DNA from 2 places in the Buttiauxella sp. AC142 genome. Region 2 is predicted to be linked to the other one. Evidence: predicted binding sites of a transcription regulator. Region 2 holds the regulator's gene; the other holds the start of a gene.
The links. Region 2 encodes ArgR, which controls arginine synthesis, uptake and breakdown. Its sites were predicted from a motif close to ANTGAATAAAAATACANT; they were not measured.
Positions count from the first base shown of each region.

Region 1: the regulator ArgR is predicted to act here: its motif matches at 2,520-2,537, upstream of argC (N-acetyl-gamma-glutamyl-phosphate reductase).

Region 1 covers NZ_CEEDCH010000001.1:4,689,003-4,693,431, reverse strand. The annotation lists gene AC0IWZ_RS21885 (argininosuccinate synthase) at 1-573, opposite strand, end outside; gene argB (acetylglutamate kinase) at 604-1,380, opposite strand; gene argC (N-acetyl-gamma-glutamyl-phosphate reductase) at 1,396-2,400, opposite strand; gene argE (acetylornithine deacetylase) at 2,585-3,736, shown strand; gene ppc (phosphoenolpyruvate carboxylase) at 3,978-4,429, shown strand, end outside.
Region 2 covers NZ_CEEDCH010000001.1:4,044,346-4,048,774, reverse strand. The annotation lists gene AC0IWZ_RS18765 (NAD-dependent succinate-semialdehyde dehydrogenase) at 1-1,013, shown strand, start outside; gene AC0IWZ_RS18760 (barstar family protein) at 1,047-1,319, shown strand; gene yhcN (peroxide/acid stress response protein YhcN) at 1,388-1,654, opposite strand; gene yhcN (peroxide/acid stress response protein YhcN) at 1,771-2,034, opposite strand; gene argR (transcriptional regulator ArgR) at 2,419-2,889, opposite strand; gene mdh (malate dehydrogenase) at 3,323-4,261, shown strand; gene degS (outer membrane-stress sensor serine endopeptidase DegS) at 4,332-4,429, opposite strand, start outside.

The DNA of each region.
Region 1 (4,429 bases), 640 kb from region 2:
GGTAGAAATGTGCCATGCGTTTTCGTCACGGCTGTAGATTTTCTCAAGCGAAGCGGTAGTCGGAATATCACGCTCTTTCAGGTAATCCAGCAGCGCTTCACGGGAACGCAGATTCCACTCACGCCATGGCGCAACCACTTTCAAATGCGGAGCCAGTGCCGCCCATGCGGACTCGAAACGCACCTGGTCGTTTCCTTTGCCGGTCGCACCGTGGCACAGCGCATCTGCGCCCACTTTGTTTGCCACATCAACCAGCGCTTTAGCGATAAGCGGACGCGCCATAGAAGTCCCCAGCAAGTAGGTGCCTTCGTACAGTGCGCCGGTCTGCAATACCGGGTAAACATAATCGCTGATGAACTCTTCGCGCGCATCAACGACGTAACACTCGGTTGCGCCAGAACGCAGTGCTTTTTGCTCAACGCCTTGCAGGTCTTCGCGATCCTGGCCGATATCCACTACGCACGCGACCACTTCACAGCCGCCGTAGTTTTCTTTCAGCCATGGAATGATGGCAGAAGTATCCAGGCCGCCAGAGTATGCGAGAACGATTTTTTTGATTCCGTGATTTTGCATTGTCTTATCCTTCAAAAACTTAATTTTAAACTAGGCCAGAATACGGGTGCCGATGGCAACGCCGTTAAACAAAGAAGGTAACTGCTCTGCATGACGCCAGGATGCAATATCCACCGGGCGACCCAGCGTGCGTGCTGCATCCAGCGCCGCGTTAACTTTCACTATCATGCCGTCGGTAATAATGCCCTGAGCGATTAACTGCTCCGCTTTCGCCGCCGTCATTTCTGCAATACGTTGCCCTTTGCCATCCAGAATCCCGCTCACATCGGACAGCAGAATCAGGTCAGCGCCAAGCGTTGCCGCCAGCGCCGTAGCCGCCTGGTCAGCATTCACGTTCATCAACTCGCCTTCAGCTGTCACACCAATAGAGCTGACAATCGGCAGGAAGCCAGAATCTAAAAGCGTAGTAATCAGCTTTGCCGAACCCGGTTTCGCAAGTCCCACATGACCCAACGCTTCATCAAGTTTGGTCACGGTGACGCTGTCGCCATCACCGAGGCAAAGACCGACACCATTGATGCCATGCTTTTTCGCCCACGCCAACAAGGTTTTGTTCGCCGTTCCCGCCAGCGCACCGGTAATAATGTCAATCTGGTCAGCAGGCGTCACACGCAGGCCGTTTTTCTTGGTCACTGGCAGAGAGAGTTTTTTCATTAACTCATCTACCAGGCATCCACCGCCGTGCACAATAACCAGCGGGCGTTGATGGGATTCGCGGTAATTGACCAGCGCGGTAAACAGACGCTCCAGCGCTTCTTCGCTATCCAGCAGCACGCCACCTAATTTGATAATTAATGGATTCATCATGTCACCCGGCGTTAATTAAATAAGAGACTGTGTTTCGGCAAAGCCAAAACGAATATTCAGGCACTGCACGGCTTGAGCAGATGCACCTTTCAGCAAATTGTCTTCGGTGGCGACAACAATCACATGCTCGCCCTGCACGGCAAAGCCGATATCGCAAAACGGCAGGCCAACAACATTTTTTAGCGCTGGCACGCCTTTGTCGTACAGGCGCACTAACGGTTTATCTTGATAGGCCTGCTTAAAAGCGTCAGCGACTTGCTGCTGCGTCACGCCTTCTTTCAGGCGGCAAGTAATGGTCGCCAGAATCCCACGCGGGAAATTGCCCAGGTGCGGAGTAAAAATGACCGGCGTACCCAAATGCGTGACAATTTCTGGATGATGGCGATGGTTAAAAATGCCATACGGTTGCAGGCTCACTTCGCAGAAACTGTTGGATATCGCTGCCTTACGCCCTGCACCGCTCACACCACTGGTCGCATTGATCACCGGCCACTGGTTCAAATCCAGCAGACCGCCCTCAATCAGAGGTTTTAACGCCAGTTGCGAAGCCGTTGGGTAACAGCCAGGAACGGAGATCAAACTGGTTTCTTTCAGTTTGTCGCTTTCCCATTCCGCCAGGCCATAAACCGCTTGCTCAAGCAGCTCAGGATGCTGATGCGTAAAGCCATAATAGAGTTGATAAAACTTAGCATCGTTAACGCGGAATGCACCGGAAAGATCGATGACGACACAGCCTTTCGCCAGAAATTGCGGCGCCAGGTCATGGCTCACTTCATGGGCTGTTGCGAGGAACACCACGTCTACGCCGTCAGTAAATTCGCTGATATCTGACATTGGCTGTAACGGCAAGTCGACGATACCTTTTAGTTGCGGATGCAAATCAGATATCAACTTTCCTGCGTCATTACTTTGCGCTGAAACCGTCAATGCGGTTATGTTCATATTAGGATGGCGATTCAAATAGGTCACAAGTTCTGCGCCCGCATAACCGCTGGCACCAACAATCAGCGTATTCAACATCTCGGCTGTACACCTTCTTAGGTTGTGTCTGCTAAAGGTGTCAGCTGGTAAGCCATCACCCAACGTACATTTACGTGGTTAAATCCACCGGAACCAGGGGTTCCCTTATGGCAGTGAATATTGTATTTTTATTCAATATAACTGCATGATTATGTATACCAACCCGAGCTAAGGCCTGTCAACAGTGAAGATGAAATTACCTCCTTTTATCGAGATTTACCGCGCGTTGATCGCGACTCCTTCTATCAGCGCCACCGACAGCGCGTTGGATCAGAGTAATGAGTCTTTAATCAATTTACTGGCGGGATGGTTCCGCGATCTTGGATTTAATGTCGAAATCCAGGCGGTGCCGGGAACACGCAATAAATTCAATATGCTGGCGAGCACCGGAAGCGGCGCGGGCGGGTTGTTGCTGGCGGGTCATACCGATACCGTGCCGTTTGATGATGGCCGCTGGACACGCGACCCCTTCACGCTGACCGAGCACGAAAATAAACTCTACGGCCTCGGCACAGCCGACATGAAAGGCTTCTTTGCCTTTATTCTTGATGCGCTGCGCGATGTCGATGTCACGACGCTTAAAAAACCACTTTATATTCTGGCGACTGCCGATGAAGAAACGACGATGGCAGGTGCGCGTTATTTCTCTGAAACCACCAGCCTACGCCCGGATTGCGCCATCATCGGCGAACCGACCTCTTTGCAGCCAGTGCGTGCGCATAAGGGCCATATCTCGAATGCGATTCGCATTCTCGGCCAGTCCGGTCACTCCAGCGATCCGGCTCGCGGTGTCAATGCTATCGAGCTGATGCATGACGCTATCGGTCACATTATGTCGCTGAAAAACACGCTGAAAGACCGTTATCACCATGACGCTTTCACGGTGCCGTATCCAACGCTAAATCTTGGCCATATTAGCGGTGGCGATGCCGCCAACCGTATTTGTGCCTGCTGCGAACTGCATATGGATATCCGCCCGCTTCCGGGGCTGACATTAAACGATTTGAACGGTTTGCTTAATGAAGCGCTGGAACCGGTTAGCCAAAAATGGCCTGGCCGCCTGACGATTTCCGAACTGCATCCGCCAATTCCTGGCTATGAATGCGCCAAAGATCACCAGTTAGTGCAAGTGGTTGAGAAATTGCTCGGCGCGCAAACAGAAGTGGTGAATTACTGCACCGAAGCACCATTTATTCAGACGCTTTGCCCAACGCTGGTTCTGGGCCCGGGTTCTATAAACCAGGCGCACCAGCCGGACGAATACATCGAAACACGTTTTATCGAGCCAACTCGCAAACTGATCACACAGGTAGTGCATCATTTTTGCTGGCATTGAAAAATAGCGTTTATGGGGGTTTTGCCCCCTTTTTGAACGACTTTTTAGCGGATCCTCATAAGAAATGCTTATCCACGAAGTTAGTAATTAAATTTCATGAATTAGCGCAATTTATTCGTTTGCTGAAACGATTTCGTAGCAATTGACGAAAGTAGACTTACGTGGCTTTATAAAGACGGTGTTGAACCTTCACGGGTGAAATTAAATTACATATTAGATTGGATAGGGTGTCTGGGGTCATATGAACGAACAGTATTCCGCTTTGCGAAGTAATGTCAGTATGCTCGGCAAGTTGCTCGGGGATACCATCAAGGATGCGTTAGGTGAAAACATTCTTGACCGCGTAGAAACAATCCGCAAATTGTCTAAGTCCTCACGGGCTGGCAATGAAGCCAACCGCCAGGAGCTGCTAACCACGTTACAGAACCTGTCTAACGACGAACTACTTCCTGTAGCCCGTGCATTCAGCCAATTCCTGAACCTGGCCAACACCGCCGAGCAATACCACAGCATTTCCGCCAATGGCGAAGCTGCCAGCAATCCTGAAGTTATTGCTAAGACACTCCAAAAATTAAAAAATCAGCCCGATCTTAGCGAAGACGCCATTCGTAATGCTGTTGAGTCATTATCACTGGAATTAGTGCTGACCGCGCACCCGACCGAAATTACCCGTCGCACCCTGATTCACAAACT
Region 2 (4,429 bases):
TCGGCGTAGTTGCGGCTATCACGCCGTGGAACTTCCCAATGGCAATGCTGACTCGCAAACTAGGCCCGGCGCTTGCCGCGGGTTGTACCGGCGTGATTAAACCTGCTAATAACACTCCGCTGTCTGCATTTGCATTGCTGGCTCTGGCGAAGAAAGCCGGTGTCCCAGATGGTGTACTCAACGCCGTGGCGGGGAATACGCAAGAAATTAGCGATGCAATTATGGCCAGCCGCGACGTTCGCAAAATATCATTCACCGGTTCCACTGCAGTGGGTAAAACCCTGGTGCGTAATGCGGCTGAAACAATGAAAAAGGTGTCGATGGAACTTGGCGGCAATGCGCCGTATATCGTCTTTGAAGATGCTGATATTGACGAAGCCGTGAAGGGGGCTGTCGCGAATAAATTCCGTAATGCAGGCCAGGTCTGCGTTAGCGTTAACCGTTTCTTTATTCAGGAAAAGGTCTACGACCAGTTCGTCAACAAACTCGCGGATGCCGTTAAAGCCCTGAAAGTGGGTAATGGTCTTGAAGAAGGCGTTGTTGTAGGGCCATTAATTGAAAAATCTGCGGTCGATAAAGTCCGTGAACATGTTGAAGATGCGCAGGCGAAGGGCGGAAAAGTGCTGGTAGGCGGGAAGAGTCATGAATTGGGTGGCAACTTCTGGCAACCAACGGTGATAGTGGATGCCACCGATGATATGAAACTCGCGCAGGAAGAAACCTTTGGCCCGTTGGCCGCCTGCTTCAGTTTCAAAACGGAAGAGGAAGTGATTGAGCGAGCGAATAACACACCATTTGGTTTAGCGGCCTACTTCTATACTCAGAATCTGGCCCGCGTATTCCGTGTCTCGCAAGCGATTGAAAGCGGGATGATTGGTATCAACGAATGCGCCGTTTCGACCGAGCTGGGGCCGTTTGGTGGTGTGAAAGAATCCGGACTGGGTCGGGAAGGTTCCGTGTTAGGTCTGGATGAGTTTCTGGAAGTCAAAACCTTGCATATTGGCGGGCTATAGTCACCACAATGCGAATGGGTTAGGTGGCAATCTATGAAAAAATACACCTTTGATTTTAGTCAGATAGAAGATCAGCCGGGATTCTATCGCCACTTTATCCAGGTTTTTCAACTTGAGAAAAAACAGGTTCACGATCTCGATAGTTTGTGGGATGTCGTCGTTGGGGATATTTTGCCGCTCCCGGTAGAGATTGAATTTGTTCATCTACCAGAAATGCAAAGGCGGCGGTATGGCGCTTTGATTTTGCTTTTTGACGAAGCGGAAGAGGAGCTGGAAGGGCAATTGCGGTTTAACGTGCGTGGCTAACGCTGATTTAAACCCATAAAAAAGCCCCCGCGAGCGGGGGCAAAGTCGCCAGATTTGACGACGAGGGTTTATTTATACAGTTCAGCGGTGGCGTGCCAGGTATCGCCTGAACGTGCTTCGGTAATGCGATAAGCAGAGGCACCTTCCTGAGTCGCTTTCTGTGATAATTCATGACGCATATCCATCGGCGCGCTACCCACCTGGCTTACTGAAATACTGCCCATGGACTGCATGTTTTGAGCTTGTTCGTTAGTGACCTGATGTGCGGCTGCATTAGCGCCGAAAGAGATCACGGAGAAAAGGCTAAGTGCTGCGATGGTTAATTTGGTTTTCATGATGTCTACTCCTGAATAAGTTTTTCAACGACCGGAAGGGCTTAAGTGCATTTATTGTTCTTGGGGTCGTCATTTTGTTTAAACGGTAAATCACTATTATTTATGGCTAACGACTGTTATTTGTACAGCTCAGCAGTTGCGTGCCATGCATCGCCAGAACGTGCTTCGGTGATACGGTAAGAAGAAGCACCTTGCTCTTCAGCTTTTTTATTCAACATCTGGTGCATATCCATTGGTGCGCTACCTACCTGGCTTACAGAAACGGAACCCATTGACTGAAGGTTCTGCGCTTGTTCAGCGTTGATAGAAGTGGCTGCGAATGCACCAAATGACAGCATTGAAAGCAGGCTAGCGGCTACTACTGTTGATTTCATGTTCATGGTTTTTACCTCGTCGTATTCTTTTATTGGGGTCTTCATTTCGTGACCCTCATCACAAAATCAAGTATACACTAATAACTCACAAAATTAATACCCTGCTAATTATTCTCTATGAAACTTTACAATAATAGAGGCTTTGGTTATTACGTAAAGTTATTAAAAATGGATGTATATTGCTATTTTTGTGTTAAATATAAGTAAAAACAATGGGATGTCAGACTTTGATTTTTTGTGCGGTTTATCACATAACTGGCTGATGCAAGCGAGATTTAGGCTTAGAAAGAAGGTAAAACCGGGATTTACTGACAATGGATGTGAGCAGGGGGATTGTTACGGAGGTGTTGTTCCCGTTGTTCATTCACAACGGGAATGGAGTATTAACGCTTACAGTTCTTGTTCAAACAGCACCAGAATCGCTTCATACAATTCTTTCACGGTAAAGTTTTTCGCGGGAGTGGTGAAGATAGTGTCATCCCCGGCAATGGTTCCCAGAATGCCTTCCGCTTTACCTAAAGAATCCAGCAGGCGCGCAATAAGCTGCGCAGCACCAGGACTGGTATGAATGACCACAACGGCATCGTTGTAATCAATATCCAACACCAGATTTTTTAGCGGGCTGGAAGTGGTTGGCACGCCAAGCTCTGCCGGTAAGCAATACACCATTTCCATTTTTGCGTTGCGGGTACGCACGGCGCCGAACTTTGTCAGCATGCGAGAAACTTTGGACTGATTAATATTTTCAAAACCATCGTTTTGCAATGCATGGACGATCTCGCCCTGAGAACTGAATTTCTCTTCTTTTAATAGTGCTTTGAATGCTTTGACTAATTCTTCTTGTTTTGAGGAAATACGCATAGGTTACCCATTTAAAGGTCAACAAAGATAACATTATTATGCATTTAAATGAATTATTATGCAAATGAATGGCAGGTTGTCAGCCTGAAATAATGTTATGAAAGAGGCGGATTTTATCAAATTTTGTTATCGAGGAACATGCCTTCGTCACGACTCGAAAATATGTAGGTAAGTAAATCAAATGTTATCAAAATGATGTTGTTTTGCTGCGTAGGGAGGGGTAATGTAACCGCCGTTGATGTGACAACATCAGGTTGTGACCGGGCGCTCAGGCGTCGTTTCCACCCGGTGAGTAAATGCAGCAGTAACGCTTCAGGGATGCGTAACTTCGCAAACCTTAAGCGGGAAGATTGTAATTACCCCTTCTCTGGATTATGGTCGCCACCGCATGGAGTTACGGCACCTATTTGCTAACCATAATAAGGAGTTTAGGATGAAAGTTGCAGTCCTCGGCGCAGCAGGCGGAATCGGCCAGGCGCTTGCCCTTCTACTCAAGACCCAACTGCCTTCAGGTTCAGAACTCTCTCTGTATGATATTGCACCGGTAACCCCAGGTGTTGCAGTCGATCTGAGTCATATCCCTACTGATGTGAAAATTAAAGGTTTCTGCGGTGAAGATGCTACACCAGCGCTGGTGGGTGCTGATGTCGTGCTTATCTCCGCCGGTGTCGCTCGTAAGCCAGGTATGGATCGCTCGGATCTGTTTAACGTCAACGCGGGAATCGTTAAAAATCTGGTTCAACAGATTGCTAAAACTTGCCCGAAAGCCTGTATCGGTATCATCACGAACCCGGTGAATACCACTGTTGCTATCGCAGCTGAAGTGCTGAAAAAAGCAGGTGTGTACGATAAGAACAAACTGTTTGGCGTGACTACGCTAGACATCATCCGCTCCAACACCTTTGTTGCGGAACTGAAAGGCAAACAGCCGACCGAGATCGAAGTCCCTGTCATCGGTGGCCACTCTGGCGTGACTATTCTGCCATTGCTGTCTCAGATCCCAGGCGTAAGCTTCACCGAGCAAGAAGTTGCTGACCTGACTAAACGTATCCAGAATGCGGGTACTGAAGTTGTGGAAGCGAAAGCGGGTGGCGGATCTGCAACTCTGTCAATGGGTCAGGCTGCTGCACGTTTTGGTCTGTCTTTGGTGCGTGCGCTGCAAGGCGAAAGCAACGTGGTTGAATGTGCGTATGTAGAAGGTAACGGCGAGCACGCTCGTTTCTTCTCTCAGCCATTGCTGCTGGGCAAAAATGGAATCGCGGAGCACAAGTCTTACGGAAAACTGAGTGCGTTTGAGCACCAGGCGCTGGAAGGCATGCTGGATACTCTGCAGAAAGACATTACCCTTGGCGAAGAGTTTGTTAACAAATAAACCCTGCGCTTAAGCGAAAAAAAACCGGAACACTGATTCCGGTTTTTTATTGCCTGGAGTTCACTGCTTATTAGTTAGTGGCGGGATATTCCTGAATCGTTACCTGCAACGTCAGCTTTTTATCTTCACGCATCACTTCAACAGGAATGACTGAGCCTGGGCGAATCT